DNA from 2 places in the Gordonia phosphorivorans genome. Region 1 is predicted to be linked to the other one. Evidence: riboswitches for the same ligand, from Rfam matches in the RefSeq annotation. Region 1 holds a riboswitch; the other holds the start of a gene.

The links. A riboswitch is a leader RNA that binds a small molecule or an ion and turns the genes downstream of it on or off. The one in region 1 is predicted to bind thiamine pyrophosphate.
Region 2: another riboswitch for thiamine pyrophosphate. It lies ahead of ACFFJD_RS08185 (FAD-dependent oxidoreductase); the one in region 1 lies ahead of thiC (phosphomethylpyrimidine synthase ThiC).

The regions. Positions count from the first base shown of each region.
Region 1 is NZ_JBHLWV010000015.1:59,635-68,895, forward strand. Features, by position in the region: gene ACFFJD_RS05825 (HNH endonuclease signature motif containing protein) at 1-926, opposite strand, end outside; gene ACFFJD_RS05830 (MTB12 C-terminal domain-containing protein) at 1,279-2,100, opposite strand; gene ACFFJD_RS05835 (GNAT family N-acetyltransferase) at 2,267-2,611, shown strand; gene ACFFJD_RS05840 (siderophore-interacting protein) at 2,663-3,412, shown strand; TPP riboswitch at 3,472-3,585, shown strand; gene thiC (phosphomethylpyrimidine synthase ThiC) at 3,577-5,163, shown strand; gene thiD (bifunctional hydroxymethylpyrimidine kinase/phosphomethylpyrimidine kinase) at 5,211-6,014, shown strand; gene ACFFJD_RS05855 (helix-turn-helix transcriptional regulator) at 5,974-7,026, opposite strand; gene ACFFJD_RS05860 (hypothetical protein) at 7,004-7,699, opposite strand; gene gad (glutamate decarboxylase) at 7,780-9,150, opposite strand; gene ACFFJD_RS05870 (YhgE/Pip family protein) at 9,212-9,261, opposite strand, start outside.
Region 2 is NZ_JBHLWV010000016.1:445,058-454,318, forward strand. Features, by position in the region: gene ACFFJD_RS08165 (ATP-grasp domain-containing protein) at 1-909, opposite strand, end outside; gene ACFFJD_RS08170 (DMT family protein) at 1,035-1,997, shown strand; gene ACFFJD_RS08175 (thiazole synthase) at 2,025-2,810, opposite strand; gene thiS (sulfur carrier protein ThiS) at 2,803-3,033, opposite strand; gene ACFFJD_RS08185 (FAD-dependent oxidoreductase) at 3,030-4,118, opposite strand; TPP riboswitch at 4,110-4,224, opposite strand; gene thiE (thiamine phosphate synthase) at 4,251-4,910, shown strand; gene ACFFJD_RS08195 (2-isopropylmalate synthase) at 5,210-5,593, shown strand; gene ACFFJD_RS08200 (NUDIX hydrolase) at 5,594-6,058, opposite strand; gene ACFFJD_RS08205 (GlnX family signal transduction membrane protein) at 6,160-7,602, shown strand; gene ACFFJD_RS08210 (glutamate ABC transporter substrate-binding protein) at 7,599-8,576, shown strand; gene ACFFJD_RS08215 (serine/threonine-protein kinase) at 8,581-9,261, shown strand, end outside.

The DNA of each region.
Region 1 (9,261 bases):
TCCTCGGACATCGGGATTGAGATTGCCTGTCCCGCAACGGAATCCAGTACTTGCCCGTTGATCACGACCGCCGCTGGCACCGACAACGTCACGTGCGGCAGCACTCCGCCGGATTCGGGTCGTTCGGAATGAGACAGATACGTGCGAATCACCTGAGCCATCGCGTCGGCGCGCCGCCGCTTGGCAGACCGCCGATCCGCAGAACCGTCCGGTTCGGGCACCGGCCGCGTCAACGGATCCAACGCCGCACTCAGTTCCTCGGCCGCCACGATGTCGAAGTCGATCGTCACCGCCACGCGGCCGTCGTCCGTGCGGTTGAGGGTCATCTCATTCAGGTCGTCACGCTCAGCGACCGGAACCTCCCCGTCCGCCGGAACCTCCGGTGCCAACTTGATCGCCCACGCCCGAGCCTTCTCCCTCACCCGCGCCGGCGAGGTCTGCACCATCAACGAATGCACGATCTTCCGACGATCGTCGTCGGACAGCTCCACCCGATCCGCCACGTGCCCGAGTCCGCTCGCCACGGCATCACCGTGTTCCGCCGACACCGCCCCATCGCGCAATCCGCGGATCACCGGCACAAGGTGCTCGTCGGCGATCGCCTGCCCGAGCCGCGCGGCGCGGTAAGCCACAGCCGGCGCCGCACCGAGTTCGGCGAGGATCGCCGCGGCGGACCGCACATGCTTCCGGGCAGGTAGTCCGACGCGTTCAACCGCGGCGCACGCCGCCACAACGGAATGGTCGACCACATTGCGCAACCGCAGAAACGCCGCGGTCACCGCCAGCAACTCGCGGTCATCGTCCACCGCCCGCGCGCGGGCCAGGAACTGTCCGAGATTCGCCGGCGTATCGATGTCGGCACCGACGGGGATAGTGAGTTCATCGCTCAGCAGATCGGCGAAGGCGGTGAGAGTTACTGCGTCCATGACGCCCACTCCTCAGGTTGCGAGAAGCCAATAGCGGTGGAACCGGTCGAGCTGGCGACGATCGGTCACCCGGCCACTCAAGCTCCGAGAGTTATGTTCCGCGAGGTCGGGGCTCCTAGCCCCTCCCCCTACGTCTATGATACGCCTCACATCTATTGAGAACAATAGTGCTAGCCGAGTTTGTTCGCCGCCTCGCCGGTTCGACGACGGCACCTCAGCGACCTACGACGTCATATAGACGTCGTGGAGCGCCACAGTGCCGTCGTTGCACTCCGGCGTCCGTCGACCCCGGCGTCCGTCGGCGCCGCGTCCGGGTCCCGACGCACCCGCACCCGCACCGCCTCCGCTGGCTTCAGCGCAGGTTGCAGGGCGTCTGCGAGTAGGCCGCCAATTCGCACACCGACTTGTTGCTCAGCTTCCACCGACCGTCGGCCCACACCCAGCGCAGCGTGGAGTAGGTCGGCGCGTATCCCGGCGCGGTCAGCTTGAACCGCGCCGTGGCCGTGTTGGCGTTCTGCGTGACCGGCCCGACCAACGAATAGCCGACACCGACGCCGCGGAACTGCTCGGCCAGCCGGAACTGGTTGTTCACCGGCGTGACGGCCGCGGTGCCGCCCTCCAGGAGCTTGGCCTTCTCGGCCGTGGAGGCGCCGCCGCCCAGCACCGCCATGTCCGACTGGAATCCGCCCAGAGTGGGCGCGGTGGGACCGCCCGCGGCCGCGGGAGCAGAGGCCGCAGGAGTCCCGGCATCGCTGGCCGTCGGCCCCGCGCCCGCCGGCCCCTCCCCCGCAGCCGCCGTGTCCGGCGCTGCAGCGGTCGACGATTCGAGGACGGTCGGGGCGGCGACCTGGGGCGCCGCCACGGGAGCCGTGGCGGCGCCCAGGTTCACCACGGTCGGGGTCGTCGCGGCCACCTCGCTGCGCTGTCCGACATCGGTGAGCAGCAGCCCGACCAGCCCGATGGCCAGCACGATCGCCGAAACAATGGCCGAGACGCCACCCGCAGCCAGGACGGTCGGCCAATCCACGCCGCGGCCGCGCCGCGATCGGGCGGCACCGGCCTCGACCTCCGAGCCGGCCGACTCGGTCCCGCCAGCCCCGTCCCCATCGGCCCCGTCCCCATCGACCCCGTACTCGTCGACCCCGTACTGGATGTCCTCGTTCGCGCTCTCCACGCCGCCTTCTCCCGAAATCTCGACTGCTCCCCGACACCCACTCGGGTGAAGTTAGGTGAGTCTAACCTCACGAAATCGAACTCGTGACTCAGTTGTGACAGGAGTTACTTGAGATGTCTGCAGAGTCGGGCTACACCTGGTGTGAGACATCTCACAGGAGGACGACATGCACAGGAAACACCGGCGCATCAGACCGCCCCAATCGGCGCGCGCCATCTTGCAGCAGATCTCCGAGGTGGTCCACAATCCGATCCGCGACCGCTTCGAACTATGGGTGGCCGGCGACCTGGTCGGCGTCCTGAGCTACGCGGTCGACACCGAAGCCCAGCCGCCCACCGCGACGATCCTGCACACCGTTCTCTACGACGAATACAGCGGACACGGCTTGGCTACCCGACTCACCGACGGCGCACTGGCCTTCATGCGCACCAACGGGCTGCGCGTGCGGCCGGTATGCAGCTTCACCCGCCACTACCTGCACACCCACCCCGGCGCCGCGGCGGTCGCCTGAATCAACTAATTAGCTTAGGCTTACCTCGTTAATGCGACGAGGGAGATGAGCATGTCCACCGAGACCAAGGGCCGCGGCTGGCAGGGTGCCGTGATGAAGCTGATGGGCGCCGACGATTTCGAGATCACCGTGACCGGCACCCGCACCATCACCGACCACTATCTACGCCTCAGTTTCACCGGAGGTGGGCTCCTGGCCCGTATCGACGTGCACCCGACCATGTGGGTGCGCGGCTGGTTCTCCGCCGACGGCTCGCTGCACCAGCGCGGCTACACGCTGATCGACCCCGATCCGGCCGCCGACACCTTCGACATCGAGTTCGCCCTGCACGACGGCACGGCCGCGAACTGGGCCCGCGCCGCCCGGCCCGGCGACACCCTCTCGGTGACCGTCATCGGCAGCGACTTCCAGATCCCCGAACCGACACCGGCGGGATGGCTGATCGCCGCCGACACCGCCTCGCTTCCGGCGGTGAACTCGCTGCTCGACGCCCTGGCCGCCGCCGACGACCCGGCCCCCGCGCGCATCTGGTTCGAGTACCAGCACGAGAGCGATCGCACCCTGCCGGTGCACCTGCGACCGCAGGACACCATCGCGTGGATCGCCCGCGCGAACGACGGCGCCGCCCTGGTCGACGCGGTGCGCGCGGACCGCTTCGATGCGTCCGGACAGCACGGCTGGGTGGCCCTGGACAGCAAGAGCACCCGCGCGGTGACCGGGATCCTCCGCACCGACTTCGGGCTGGGCCGCAAGAACGTCAAGTCGATGGCCTACTGGAAGGTGGGCAAACCCTACGCCTGACTCGGTGGCTCGGGCCGGTGTGGCATCTCGCCGCGCCGTACGCGTAGGCTCTGGCACACAACTGCACACACGGGGGCTCTTGCGATACCGAGGGCTGAGAGGGCGACAGGCGGTCGCCGACCGTACGAACCTGTCCGGATAATGCCGGCGTAGGGAGTCTCTCCATGAGCACATCTGTCAATTCCGCTGTTTCCGCCTGCCCGGAATCGGGCGACCTCGGCGTCACCCACGGCCCCATCGAGGGCAGCACCAAGCGCTACCTCGACCGCGACGGCCTGCGCATCCCGCAGCGTCGGGTCCACCTGACCAACGGCGAACACCTGGACCTGTACGACACGTCCGGCCCGTACACCGACGCCGACGCCGACCTCGACCTGGAACGCGGACTGCCGCCGACCCGCGCGAACTGGCGGCGCCCCGAACCCGTCGACGGCGCCGCCACCCAGCTGGCGTGGGCCCGGGCGGGTGTGATCACCGATGAGATGCGCTTCGTCGCCGCCCGCGAAGGCTACGACGCGGAGCTGGTGCGCAGCGAGGTGGCGGCCGGCCGCGCGGTGATCCCGGCCAACCGCTGCCACCCCGAATCCGAGCCGATGATCATCGGCAAGGCCTTCGCCGTGAAGATCAACGCCAACATCGGCAACTCCGCGGTCACCTCGTCGATCGCCGAGGAGGTGGAGAAGATGGTGTGGGCCACCCGCTGGGGCGCCGACACCATCATGGATCTGTCCACCGGCAAGGACATCCACCTGACCCGCGAATGGATCGTGCGCAACTCGCCGGTGCCGGTGGGTACGGTCCCGATCTACCAGGCCTTGGAGAAGGTGGGCGGCGACCCCACGGCCCTGACCTGGGAGCTCTACCGGGACACCGTGATCGAGCAGGCCGAGCAGGGCGTGGACTACATGACCGTGCACGCCGGCGTCCTGCGCGCACACATCCCGCTGACCGCCCAGCGCGTCACCGGCATCGTCTCCCGCGGCGGCGCCATCATGGCGGCCTGGTGCATGGAGCACCGCACCGAGTCGTTCCTGTACACCCACTTCGCCGAGCTGTGCGAGATCTTCGCCCGGTACGACATCACGTTCTCCCTCGGCGACGGCCTGCGCCCCGGCTCCATCGCCGACGCCAACGACGCCGCGCAGTTCGCCGAGCTGCGCACCCTCGGCGAACTCACCGCGATCGCCAAGAGCCACGGCGTGCAGGTGATGATCGAGGGCCCCGGCCACGTCCCGATGCACAAGATCACCGAGAACGTGCGCCTCGAGGAAGAGCTGTGCGAGGAGGCCCCGTTCTACACGCTCGGGCCGCTGGCCACCGACATCGCGCCCGCCTACGACCACATCACCTCGGCCATCGGCGCGGCGATGATCGCGCAGGCCGGGACCGCCATGCTCTGCTACGTCACCCCGAAGGAACACCTGGGGCTGCCGAACCGGGACGACGTCAAGACCGGCGTGATCGCCTACAAGATCGCCGCCCACGCCGCCGACCTGGCCAAGGGGCATCCCCGCGCGCAGCAGCGGGACGACGCCCTGTCCCGGGCCCGGTTCGAGTTCCGGTGGACCGACCAGTTCAACCTGTCCCTGGATCCGGACACCGCGCGCGAGTTCCACGACGAGACCCTGCCCGCCGAACCAGCCAAGACCGCACACTTCTGCTCCATGTGCGGGCCCAAGTTCTGCTCGATGCGCATCTCCGCGGACGTGCGGAAGGCGGCCACCGTAGACCTGACGCTGGGCGCGCCGTGACCGCACCCCTGCCCCTGGCGCCACCCGCCCAGACCCCGCACCGGGTGATGACCGTCGCGGGCTCGGACTCCGGCGGCGGCGCCGGCATCCAGGCCGACCTGCGCACCTTCGCCCTCACCGGGGTGCACGGCTGCGTCGCCGTCACCGCGGTGACGGTGCAGAACTCGCTGGGGGTGACCGGTTTCGCCGAGATCGCCCCGGAGGTGGTCGCCGCGCAGATCTCCGCGGTCACCTCCGACATCGGCGTCGAGGCCGTCAAGACCGGCATGCTGGCCTCCGCGGCCATCATCGAGGCCATCGACGATGCCTTCGCCGCCGCCGGCATCGGCCGGGCGGGTATCCCGCTGGTGGTCGATCCGGTGGCCGCGTCGATGCACGGCGACGCGCTCCTGGTGGAGTCGGCGCTGGAGGCCCTGGCCGGGCGGATGTTCCCGCGCGCCACCCTGGTGACCCCGAACCTGGACGAGGTCCGGCTCCTCACCGGCATCGACGTGGTCGACGCGGCCACCCAGGAGCGGGCGGCCCGGGCACTGCATCGTCTCGGACCGGCCTGCGTGCTGGTCAAGGGCGGTCACCTGCGCGGCCACCAGCACAGCCCCGACCTGCTGTTCGACGGCACCGACTTCCGCCGCTACGATGCCGTCCGCGTGGACACCCCGCACGATCACGGCGCAGGCGACACGCTGGCGGCCGCCACCACCGCGGCCCTCGCGCACGGGCGGTCGGTGCCCGAGGCGGTGGGCTTCGCCAAGGAGTGGGTCACCCGCTCGTTGACCGCCGCCTATCCGCTCGGCGCCGGGCACGGCCCGGTCAGTCCGTTATGGCGTCTGTCGGCACCGGAAGACCGCTGAGAAGCGCCGCCCGATACTCGGTGGGGCCGATCCCGACGCGCGTGCGGAACCGGTTCCGGAAGGTGGCCACCGACGCGAACCCGGTGCGCCGGGCCACCGCGCCGATCGGTGTCTGCGGCTGCGAATTCAGCAGGTCGATGGCGGCCTCGATGCGGCGTTCGGCGATCCGCGCGGCCAACGACTGGCCGGACGCCTCGAAGTACCGGTAGATCTGCCGGCGCGACAGGTGCAGGTCGGCGGCGATCATGTCCACGCCGAACTCGACGTCGGAATAGCGGCGCTCGATCACGTCGAGCACCGCCTCCCGCACCAGCAGCGGGTTGTCGGTGAGGGACGAACTGGTGCCGGTGAGCTCGCCCAGCGCGGACACGATCACCTCCACCACCGCCTCCTCGGTCTCCGCGCTCGGGTTCGGCTCCACGCCGATGGCCGTCGGGACCGCAAAGCTGGTGATGAAGGCCGCGGTGGCCCGCGCCAGCACGCTGCCGGAGACGAACGGCTGCCAGCTCCGCTCGATCGCCCGACTGTTGCGGCCCAGCAGCTCGCGCGGGATCACCACGCCGACCGAGTCCACCGGACCGTCGGACATCAGCAGGTGGGCGGGGCTGTTTCCGGTGAGGATCAACTCGCCGGGACGATAGAGGTGATCACGCGCCCCCGGCTCGACGTAGGTGGCGGCATGATCCAGACAGCTTCCCACCATCAGGTTGTCGCCCAGCCGAAGCCGCTTGTCGTCCTCGGTGAACTCCAGTCGCACCGGGCTGCGCAGCACCGCCACCGACGATTCCATCAGGGTCAGCGGCACCCGATACATCAGCACTTCGAATTCGCGCGGGTCGATCAGCTCGGACGGCTCCACCCCGTAGAAGTCGACGGCCTCGGCGCCCACCCGATGGATGGGCGGGGGCGGAACGTCGACGCCGGCGACACTGCTCAGCCGCGCCTTCCATGCGTCGACCTCGCTCGCGGCGAGCGGTCCACTCGTCGGCTCAGGCGGCAGGTGCCGGGTCATTGTCCGATCGATTCCAGCGCAGGTTCGGCAGCGCGATCGCCGAGGCCAGGAAGAAGCAGATCGCACCCACGAAGGTCCCCCAGTTCGCCAGGTTCGCGTCGACCGCCGAGCCGCTGCCGTAGACGAACGAACCCACCGCGGCGACACCGAATGCGATACAGCCCAGCAGGTTGATCTGTCCCGCCCAGAAGTCCACCTTGCCCGGCGACCACAGGGCGTTTCCGGCGCGCACGAAGGCCAAGATCACGAAACCTCCACTGAGGAGGAACGCCACCGATCCGCCGGCGTCCGGGTTCCAGACCAGGTGCTGCTCACCCTTGACAGTGTGCGTCATCAGCGCCGACGTGGTGCTGACATTGAACAGCAAAGTGCCGAAGAACTGGGTGGACGCCGCCAGCCATTCGGCCCGGAACATCTGCCCCGGCGCATACGAGACCGGCGTCATCATCGAACCGCTGCGCACCAGCTGCACCAACGCGGCCGCGGTGAAGAACCACGCCCCCACGAAGTAGGAGGCGTTCGATGCGGCGGCGCCGGCGGCACTGGCGAACCCCGGCGCCGAACCCAAGGCGAACAGCGTTGAGCCGATGATGAAACCCCAACACTGTTTGGCCAGGGTCGGGGTCAGGAATCGAGCCGTCACGGAGAGCCTTGTCTCGGCTGTATCCACCATCGTTGACATACTCCTTCGACAGCGGTGAGGACGGCGCCGGTCGGGGCGCCGTCCTCACCGGTCCACAGTGATCGGGAAAACTAGTGGTGGAATGCCGCCGAACGCTTCTTGTGCGGCATCGGGCCGTCGAGCGATTCGAGGAAGTCGACCTCGCTCTTCATGTCCGCGAGCAGCTTGGTGGCCAGATCCCGGCTCAGGCCGTTGCGAACCACGATGCGCTGCACGGTGACGTCGGCGAGGTTGTCGGCCAGCGGGTACGCGGGCACCTGCCAGCCCTTCATCCGCAGCCGGTCCTCGAGGTCGTACAGGGTCCAGTTGGGGTTGGCGTCGCGCTTGCGGCGCCACGCGAACACCGGGATGGTGTCACCCTTGCTGACCAGTTCGAACGGCCCCATCTCGGCGATCGCGGCGGACAGGTACTGCGCCACGTCCAGCGAGTTCTGCTGAATGGCGCGGTAGCCTTCGCGACCCAGTCGCAGGAACTGGTAGTACTGCAGCAGCACCTGGGCGCCCGGACGCGAGAAGTTCAGCGCCAGGGTCGGCATGTCGCCGCCCAGGTAGGCGCAATGGAAGATCATGCTCTCGGGCAGTCGTTCCTGGTTGCGCCACACGATCCAGCCGACGCCGGGGTACACGAGACCGAACTTGTGGCCCGAGGTGCTGATGGAGGCGACCCGCTCCACGCGGAAGTCCCACTCGAGATCGGGCTGGCAGAACGGCGCGATCATCGCGCCCGAAGCGCCGTCGACGTGGATCTTCACGTCGAAACCGCTCGCGGCCTGGATCTCGTCGAGCTTGGCCGCGATCTCCTTGACCGGCTCGTAAGCGCCGGTGTAGGTCTGGCCCATGATGGCCACCACGCCGATGGTGTTCTCGTCGACGTACTTCTCCAGGTCGTGACCGTCGAGGTACAGGTGTTCCTCGGTCATCGGCACCCATCGCGGCTCCACCTCGAAGTAGTTGCAGAACTTCTCCCAGCAGACCTGCACGCCGGTGGAGAGGACGATGTTCGGCTTCTCGACGGACTTGCCCGCCGCCTTGCGCGAGGTCTGCCAGTGCCGCTTGAGCGCGAGACCGCCCAGCATGCAGGCCTCCGACGAGCCGATCGTCGAGGTGCCGATGGTGTCGGCCGGATCCGGCAGGTTCCAGAGGTCGCCGAGCATCCGCCAGCAGCGCTCCTCGATGGCGGCGGTGGCCGGGTACTCGTCCTTGTCGATCATGTTCTTGTCGACGGTCTGGGCGTAGAGGAGCTTGGCCTCCTTGTCCATGTACGTGGTCACGAAGGTGGCCAGGTTCAGGCGCGAGTTGCCGTCGAGCATCGCCTCGTCGTGGACGACCTGGTAGGCCGTCGACGGCGAGAGCATGCCCTCGGGGAACTCGTTGCCGGGAAGGCTGGTGGCCTCGCCGTCCTGAGCGAACACCGGAAGTTCGATGCGATCGGTGGCAGTCATTGTCACTCCGTTCTTCAATTGCAGCGGGGCTTGCGGAAGGTACTGCTGTCGGACGGGGGTGTCACACCTCGACCGGCGGGTAGAGACGGTCCATGTTGTATTGACGGTTTC
Region 2 (9,261 bases), on a different contig from region 1:
CGGCGGCTCGATCACTTCGTCGTTCTCGCCGAAGAAGGCCCGGTCGACGTGGTCCTCCGGCGTGAACATCATGATGCCGCTGGTGGCCCGCGGGTTGGCTTCGATGGTCACCAGACCGCGCTCGGGGTGATCGATGAAGTCGAAGCCGATGTGACCGGTGAAGCCGGTGCGCTTGATCACGTCGCGAACCCACTCCTCGATCCCGGCATGCGGTACCTGCTCGAAGGTCAGGCACGACGATCCGCCGATCGCGTACCGCACCGGGTAGGTCGCGTGCGCGTAGACCTCGCCGTCCCGGCAGATCGAGTAGGTGCAGTACCGGTCGCCCTCCAGCCACTCCTGGGCGATCCACGGATTGGTCGGGTCGAACGTCAACTGCTCCAGCCGGTCGCCCGAGTAAGCCTTGATCACGTTCTGCGATCCCCGCGAATAGGCTTGTTTCACGGCGAACGGCGTGTTGAAATCGAGCGCGGCGATGTCGTCCGGGCCGGTGATCGAGGCGAACTTGAGCGTCTCCACACCCATCTCGACCAGCAGTTCCTGGAATTTCAGCTTGTCGTGCAGCGCATCTTCCAGAGCGAAATCGGACAGGAACAGCTCGCACGACGGGGGGAACAGCCCGGCCATCATGGCCAGGATGTCGGTCTCCTCGTGAATCGGGATGACCATGTCGATGCCCTCGGACTCGACGATGGCAGCGATCTGACGGCAGTATTCCTGCGGCTTGTACTTCGGCGGACTGACACGATGGAAGCCCGTGACCGCCGTGGAGAACCGGCTCACCGCGATGGGCACGCTGTCGGCCGTACTCACCCGATGCCCCGCCGCCGCGAGCAGTCGCGCCAAGTTCAGCGTCAGGAACGACCGCCCGAATGTGATCAGAATGTGCTTACGCTTACCTTGGTCCACGACCGCTAGCGTAACCGCTCATACCCCGGTCGCCTGATAACGTTCTCAGGCAGCCGAAATCTGCTCCCGCAGCGAGCCCCATCCCGTCGGCAGCCGAACTCACCTGCGAGCCAAAGGATCCGACGTTGTACGCAATCGGCATCATCGCAGGAATGATGGCGGCCGTCGCCTACGGCATGTCGACCGTCCTGCGCGCGTTGGGCGCCCGGCGGGTCGCTGTCGCCGAGCGCGAGGCCGCCGAGAACGAGGGCGCACCGCCGCCGTCCACGGACCCGTCCGCGCCGCCGACCATGTCGTCGACGGTAGCCACCCTGGGCGACCCGGCCTTCATTCTGGGCACCGTGATGGTGGTGATCGGCTTCGCCGGCGGAGCGATCGCCGCGCGCTTCCTGCCCCTGTTCCTGGCGCAGTCGATCGTGTCGGCGAACCTGGTGGTCACCGCCCTGGTCGCCACCTTCATGCTGAACATCCGGCTGCACACCCGCGACTGGGTGGCGATCTGGATGGTGGTCCTGTCGCTGTGCCTGCTGGGTATCTCCTCGGCCCCGCAGGCCGAGGACCATGCCGCCCGCTCGTTCCACTGGATTCTGTTGGCCGCCGCCTTCGTCATCGGCGCCATCGGCCTGGTGGGCGTCTACCGCTTCGGCAAGTACGCGGCCTTCGTCGGCGGCTTCGCCGGCGGCCTCCAGTTCGGTGTCATCGCGATCGCGGTGCGTGTGCTCGACGGCGTGGCCCCGTTCGATCCGGTCCAGTTGCTCACCGACCCCGCCGCCTGGGCGATCGCCGTCGCCGGCGCCAGCGGCTTCTACGTCCAGACGGTGGCCCTGCAGGTGGGCGCGGTCAACGGCGTCACGGCCGTCCTGGTGGTCGGCGAGACGGCCGGGCCCAGCATCATCGGCGTCCTGTTCCTCGGCGATCACGCCCACCCCGGCCTCGGCTGGCTCGCCGTTGCGGGATTCGTCGGCGCCGTGATCGGCGCGATCCTGGTGGCCTGGTACGGCAGCGGCGACCCCGACCATTTCGGCGAAGCCCCCGAGGAGATCGGCGGCTGGCGCCGCGGACGGATCGATCCGCCCGCCGCCACCTGAGCCGCCCGCTCAGGGCACCGCCATCAGTCAGAGCACCGCGGGCGAGGAGGCCTGCGCCCAGAAGCGCTTGGGGATGCGACCGGCGCCGGCGGCGAGTCGGCCCGCCCGCACCGCGTGCGCCATGGCACCGGCCATCCGCACCGGGTCCTGCGCGCGGGTGACGGCGGTGGCCAGCAGCACCGCATCGCAGCCGAGTTCCATGGCCAGCACCGCATCGCTGGCGGTGCCGATGCCGGCGTCGAGGACCACCGGCACCCCCGCGCGCGCCACGATCATCTCGATGTTGTGCGGATTCGAGATGCCCAGACCGGTGCCGATCGGTGAACCGAGCGGCATCACGGCCGCCACCCCGGTGTCCTCCAGCCGCCGCGCCAACACCGGATCGTCGTTGGTGTAGGCCAGGACGGAGAAACCGTCGGCGACCATGGCCGCAGCCGCGTCGACCAGTTCCAACGGGTCCGGCAGCAGCGTGTGATCGTCGGCCACCACCTCCAGCTTGATCAGGTCGGTCCCGGTGGCCTCCCGCGCGAGCTGGGCCACCAGCAGCGCTTCGGCCGCCGTGTGACACCCGGCGGTGTTCGGCAGCACGTCGATCCCCAAGCGCCGCAACAGGTCGAGCATGCCGGTCCCGCCACCGGGGCTGACCCGCCGCATGGCGACCGTGGTCAGCTCGGTCCCCGAGGCGGTGAGCGCGGCCTCCAGCACCGCCAGGTTCGGGGCGCCACCGGTCCCCATGATCAGACGCGAGGCGAACGTGCGTCCGGCGATGACCAACGGGTCGTCGACCGATTCGACGACGCCGAGCTCAGCCACCCTGCACCGCCGTCAGAACGTCGACCACCGCGCCGTCGGCGATCGGTTCGCTCCAGCGCGACTGCGGGCGGACCACGCCGTCGATCGCCACGGCGACACCGCTGTTCGGCAGATCCAGGTGGGCCAGCAGGCCGACCACGTCCAGGTCCGCCGGCAGGGTCAGCGCGTCTCCGTTGACCGTCAGCTCCAATGCTTCCGATGGGGTCGGGTGCGGCACGCTCATGGCGCGCTCCTCTCTTCTCGGTGGGCCCGTGCTCGTTCTCCATGAGCACCGGCGCCCAACAGTTCACGTACCCGCCGGGCGGTCCCCGGCGACAGGGCGATGCCGTTGCGGCCGTGACCGGCGGCCACCAGGACGCCCTCGTCGACGCGCCGGACGAGGGGCAGGCCGTCCGCCGACATCGGACGGATCCCAGCCGCGACCTCGGACAGTTCGTAGGTGCGCAGGCCCGGGTACACCTCGCACGCATCGGCCAGCAGGTCGGCGACACCGCCCACCTGCGGGCCGCGGTCCTGGCCGTCGAGCGCCTCGTACTGGGTGGCGCCGACGACGACGCCGTCCGCGCGCGGCACCAGGTAGACGTTGCGCCCGCGCCAGCGCGCCCGAATCACATGCTGCGGCGGGGCCACCGACCATGCGGTGCGCCGCAGCCGCAGGACCTCGCCCTTCTCGCCGCGCAGGCCGTCGAGCCCGCCCGGCAGCACGGCGCCGCTGTCCACGCCGGCCGCCACCAGGATCTCGTCGGCCGCCACGTCCGCCAGGTCGGTGACGTGCGCGTCGACCAGTTCGGCACCCGCCGCGGTGAGCGCCGCCCGCAGCGCGGCCAACAGGCGTCGGTTGTCCACCGCGCCCTCGCCCGCCAGCCGATAACCCCCGATCGGAAGCCGCGCGACACCCAGTTCCAGGCCGCGCAGCGCGGCTGCCGAGAGCTCCTCGACCGCAGCTGCTGGGAGCGCTTCCCGCGCGAAGGTCATCGCCTCGTCCAGGTAGGCGCGATCGGCGGCGTCCCCGGCCACCAGCAGCGTGTGCTCGGCGGCGGCCACGGACGGATCGCCCAGGCGCCGCAGCAACGCGGGCCAGTGCGCCACCGACCGGGCGGAGGCGGCGAGGAGTTCCGGCTCGCCGGGCCGGGCCTCTCCGAGGCAGCCGAGCATTCCGCCCGCCACCTGCGCGGCACGCCGCCGCGGCCCCGCGTCGTACACGCGCACCCGCCATCCGTCGTCGACGGCCGCGAGGGCACAGATGAGGCCGACGGCACCGCCGCCGACCACCGCCAACAGCGGCGCCGCGCTGGATTTTTTCCGCACTGGTGGACCTTCCTTCGCCGGCATTACCCGGATCAGGTGTGACGGTCCGCGGAGGCGATTCCGCGATCTCAGCCCGGCGGTCCCCCGGGCACCCGTGTCGTGTTCGTGTGCCCCTAGCCTACCGTTGGCGGCATGGATCTCCGCCGCCGCTTGGCCGACGCCCGGCTGTACCTGTGCACCGATGCCCGCCGCGAGCGCGGGGACCTCCAAGAGTTCGTCGCGGCGGCGCTGGCCGGCGGCGTCGACATCGTGCAGTTGCGGGACAAGGGGTCGCCGGGGGCACGACAGTTCGGCCCACTCGAGGCCGGGCAGGAACTGGAACTGCTCGCTCAGCTGCGGGAACAGACCCGCGCGGCGGGGGCACTACTCGCCGTGAACGACCGCGCCGACATCGCCGCCCTGGCCGAGGCCGACGTGCTGCACCTGGGACAGGGCGACCTGCCGCCGACGACGGCCCGCCGCATCGTCGGCACCGACATGATCATCGGCCGTTCCACGCACGACGAGGCGCAGATGCGGGCCGCCGTCGACGACGCCGCCGTGGACTACTTCTGCACCGGCCCGTGCTGGTCCACCCCCACCAAGCCCGGCCGGGAAGCCACCGGGCTCGACCTGGTGTGCGCGGCGGCCGACTCCGGCACCGACAAGCCGTGGTTCGCCATCGGCGGCATCGATCTGGACCGGGTGCCGACGGCCGCTGCGGCCGGGGCCTCCCGGATCGTCGTCGTCCGCGCGCTGACCGCGGCCGACGATCCCGCCGAAGCCGCTCGGGCCCTGCGCGCCGCGCTGTGAGCACTCAACCCGTTTGCGCCCCGGCACGATCCGGGTAGAATTCTTCCCATCATGTCGTGGAACAAGCTTCTCGTAACCCGCCGCAGCGGGGTCTGATTTCGACCGACCCCCCGCTGCGGGTCGTCGTGCTTTCCACCATCTTTCGTCGGTCACCCATATTTCGACCGGAAAGACACGTACCGATGCCCACCGTTACGAATACTCGCCGAAGCTGTACCCGTGAATACCACGACAGCTCACCGAGGACCCTCGACTTCCGTCCCCGTCCGCCGCGCTGGTTCCCCGCGGAGGCCTGCCGCATGAACGCCGAACGCTTCGATGACGCGTACGCGCCAGACGGCGCAATCACGTTGCGGCACTTGCAGATTCACGACGAGATGGGCGACTCCGTCCGCTGCCTGGCCACCCTGACCGTCGACCACCGGGACCTCCACCTGGAGACCAGTGCGCACGGCACCATCGGTGCGGTGAGCGAAATGCTGTACGGCCTGGGGTTCGGCGTCGAGATCGTCGGGCTCTACCACCAGACCGACGGCGCCGAGGTCACCGCGTACCTGCAGTGCACGCGCGACGGCGAGCGGTGCTGGTCGTACGGCCGCGCGGCCAACGGCGACGAGGCCACCGTGCACGCGCTGATCGCGGCGGCCAACCAGCTCACCGGACGACTGCCGGCCGCCTGCTAGTCAGCGCAGCCGCCGGCGCAGCGACGGCCACGCACGACCGAAACCGGGGTGCAACGGCAGTTCGGCGACGGCGGCTTCGTTGACCCAGCGCAGCTCGGCGGACTCGCCGTTCGCGGTGGTGGCGATCGGCTCGGCCACCCGGGCCAGCACCGTGGTGTAGGTCCAGCCGCTGACGGCCTCGTGGGTCACCTCGGTTTCGAGCACCTCGATCGCGCTCTCGTCGATGCCGGCCTCCTCGTGCGCCTCGCGCACCGCGGCGTCCACCGCCGACTCGTGCGAGTCCCGAGCGCCGCCCGGCAGCCCCCACGTGCCACCCTGGTGCGACCAGACCGCGCGGTGTTGCAGCAGCACGCCGAGTCCGCCGTCGGGCAGGCGGGTGCACAGCAGCAGCCCCGCCGCGCCGTGCCGACCCCAGTAACGGGCACCGTCGGGATCGAAGACCCAGCCGTCACCATCTCCGCGCACGCGCCGACCTCTCTTTCCAGAATGTCCCCACCGTACCGGGTGCCGCAGTGACACACCGCGTTCTGCGACTAGGGTTGTGACACGACAGAAAGGCACCCTTCGTGAGCGGCCAAGACACGTCAGTACGCAGCGCGCTGACGCATGCCGGTCGCCGGGTGCTGCCCGAAAGCACCCAGGCCAATCCGCGCCTGCGGCAGGTGATCGCCGACCGCCGTGAGATCGCGGCGATGACCCGCGACCGGGTGAGTTCACCGATCACCGCATTCAAGTTCTACGCACTCACCACCCCGGGAAAACTGGTGGTCGTCATGTTCGCGATGGTCCTCGCGTGCGGGCTCACCGGCTGGTACTCGTCGTCGAACCTGAATGCGCGCAGCGAGACGATGGAGTCGCTGATCGACCGCAGCGAGCCGCTCGCCGAGGCGGCGGAGGTGCTCTACAGCTCGCTGTCGGTGGCCGACGCGGCGGCGAACTCCGCCTTCATCTCCGGTGGCCGCGAATCACCGGACCTGCGTCGCCAGTACGCCGACGCGATCGCCAGTTCCGGAACATCGCTGGTGGCGTCGGCGGACGGCGGCGAACTCGCCTCGACGTCGGCGACCGCCTCGGGTGTCACCGTGCGCGACGACCTGAACACGATGGCCGTGCAGATCCCGGCGTACACCGGCGTGATCGAGACCGCCCGCACCAACAACCGTCTGGGTAATCCCGTCGGATCGGCCTATCTGGTGCAGGCCTCGGCGATCATGCAGGAGAACATCCTGCCCGCGGCCGAACGGCTCTACAACGAACGCTCGGCCGCCATCTCCGAGCCGCAGCGCACGCTGACGGTGCCGCCGTGGGGCGTGTACGTCGCCCTGTTCACCACCATCGCCATGCTGGCCGTCTTCGGCCGCTATCTGGCCCGGCGCACCCGGCGGCATTTCAACATCGGTCTCGTCGCCGCACTCGTGGCGCTCGGGTTCGGCACCCTGTGGCTGTTGGGCACCGGCCTGGCGTCGGTGGCCGCGGCCAACACCGCCAAGACGTCCGGCGCCGAGCCGCTCCACGAGCTCACCACCATGCGCATCCTCACCCAGCAGGCCCGATCGGTGGAGACGCTGAGCCTGGTCCGCCGCAGCGACCCGGGCCAGTTGGACCGCGAGTTCAGTTCGGCGATCAACCAGATCCGCGCCACCACCGCCGGCCTGATCGGCACGCACGACGATCCGGACATCGTCACCCCGCTGCGGCAGGTGCAGAAGTCGCTCGTCCTCTGGGAGCGGGCCCACACCGAGGTGACCCAGCGGTTGTCCGCGGGAGACTTCAACGCCGCCCGCGCGCTGACCATCGGCACCGGCGACATCAGTACCGCCTCCGGATACGAGCAGGTGAACAATTCCCTGCTCACCGCCATCGAGCAGGCGCGGGAGACCTTCCGCCAGAACATCAACACCGCCCAGCAACTGCTCAGTTACACCGGCACCGTCATCGGTTGGCTGTGCGTGGTGGCCGCCGCAGCGGTGGTCGGCGGACTGGTGGTCCGGATCCGGGAGTATCGATGACGGCCGGCCGGCGCCGCGCGACGGCGGTTCTGCTGACGGCTCTGCTGGCGCTGACCGGGTGCACGTCCGACGAGTTGGCGGTGAACGATCCCCCCACCACCACGGCCACCCTCCCCATGCCGCCGGGTGCCTCGTTCGGTGCGCAGCCGCCCGAAGGCGTCGACGCCCAGGCGTGCGAGGCCACGGCCAGCCTGCGTCCGCTCTCCCCGATGCCCGAGCCCGGGCAGATGCCGCGCGGTTCGACGATGGCTCGGATCGCCGCCCGCGGGCGCCTGGTGGTGGGCACCGACATCGGCAGCAACCCGCTCAGCTTCCGCAATCCGATCTCCGGTGACATCGAGGGCTTCGACATCTACGTGGCCCATTGGATCTCCGAGGCCATCTTCGGCGACGTCCGCGTCGAGTATCGGATCCTGTCCACCGGCGACCGGGTGCCCGCACTGGCCGACGGCGACGTCGACATCGTCGTCAAGTCGATGAGCATCACGTGCGCACGTCGGCAGACCATCGAGTTCTCGGCGCCGTACTACGTCGCCGCGCAGCGGATCCTGGTGTACCGAAACTCCGGAATCGAGACCACCGCGGGATTGGCCCACAAGACCCTGTGCGCCACCCGGAACTCCACCGCCGCCACCCGCATTCAGCGTCGAGCACCGAGCGCCAAGCTGGTCAGTACCAACACCTGGGCCGACTGCCTGGTCCTGATGCAGCAGGGGCAGGCCGACGCCATCGTCGGCGACGCACCCATCCTGTCCGGTATCGCCGCGCAGGACCCGTGGTTCCGCATCGTCGGCGATTCGATCGGCACCGAGTACTACGGTGTCGGCATTCCGCTGGGCGAGAACGATATGGTGCGCTTTGTGAACGGCGTCTTGGAAGAGCGCAGAGCCGACGGCAGTTGGCAGCGCGCGTACAACCAGTGGTTGGCGGGGCTGGGACCGGGTTCCCCGCCCGCCGTCGCCTATCGGGACTGATGTCGTGACCGATCATCCCCGCGAGGATTCCCCCGCCGACGAACAGGCAGCAGACGGCCCGGCAGCCGAGGAACGGCCCGCCGACGAGGCACCCGCCTCGACCGCCGGGACTGTGCGCACGCAGGCCGCCACCCCGTTCGATCTCGATGCGGAGGACGACGCCGAGCACCTGCCGACGCAGGCCACACCGAGCGATGCTCTCTTCGAGGACCGCCCGTCCTCGCCCACCACTCGTCGTCGCCCGCGCCGCGGCATCCCGCTGGCACACGACCGCCGTCTCGGCAGCGACCTGGTACAGCTGCCCGCGCTGCAGGACATCGATCCGGCCGACGCGGTGCTGTCGAACCCGATCATCGTGGAGAACAAGCGGTTCTGCTGGAACTGCGGGAAGCCGATCGGCCGCAGTGTGGGACCCGACCGGGGCCCGCTGTCCGGCTACTGCCCGCACTGCGGTTCCCGCTACTCCTTCGTCCCCGGGCTCGAGCGCGGCACCATCGTGGCCGATCAGTACGAGATCGCCGGCGCCATCGCGCACGGCGGCATGGGGTGGATCTATCTCGCCGTCGACCACAACGTCTCCGACCGCCCCGTCGTCTTGAAGGGGCTGCTGAATTCGTCGGACTCGGCGGCCCGCGCGGTGGCGATCGCCGAACGCCAGTTCCTGGCCTCGGTCAATGACCCCGGC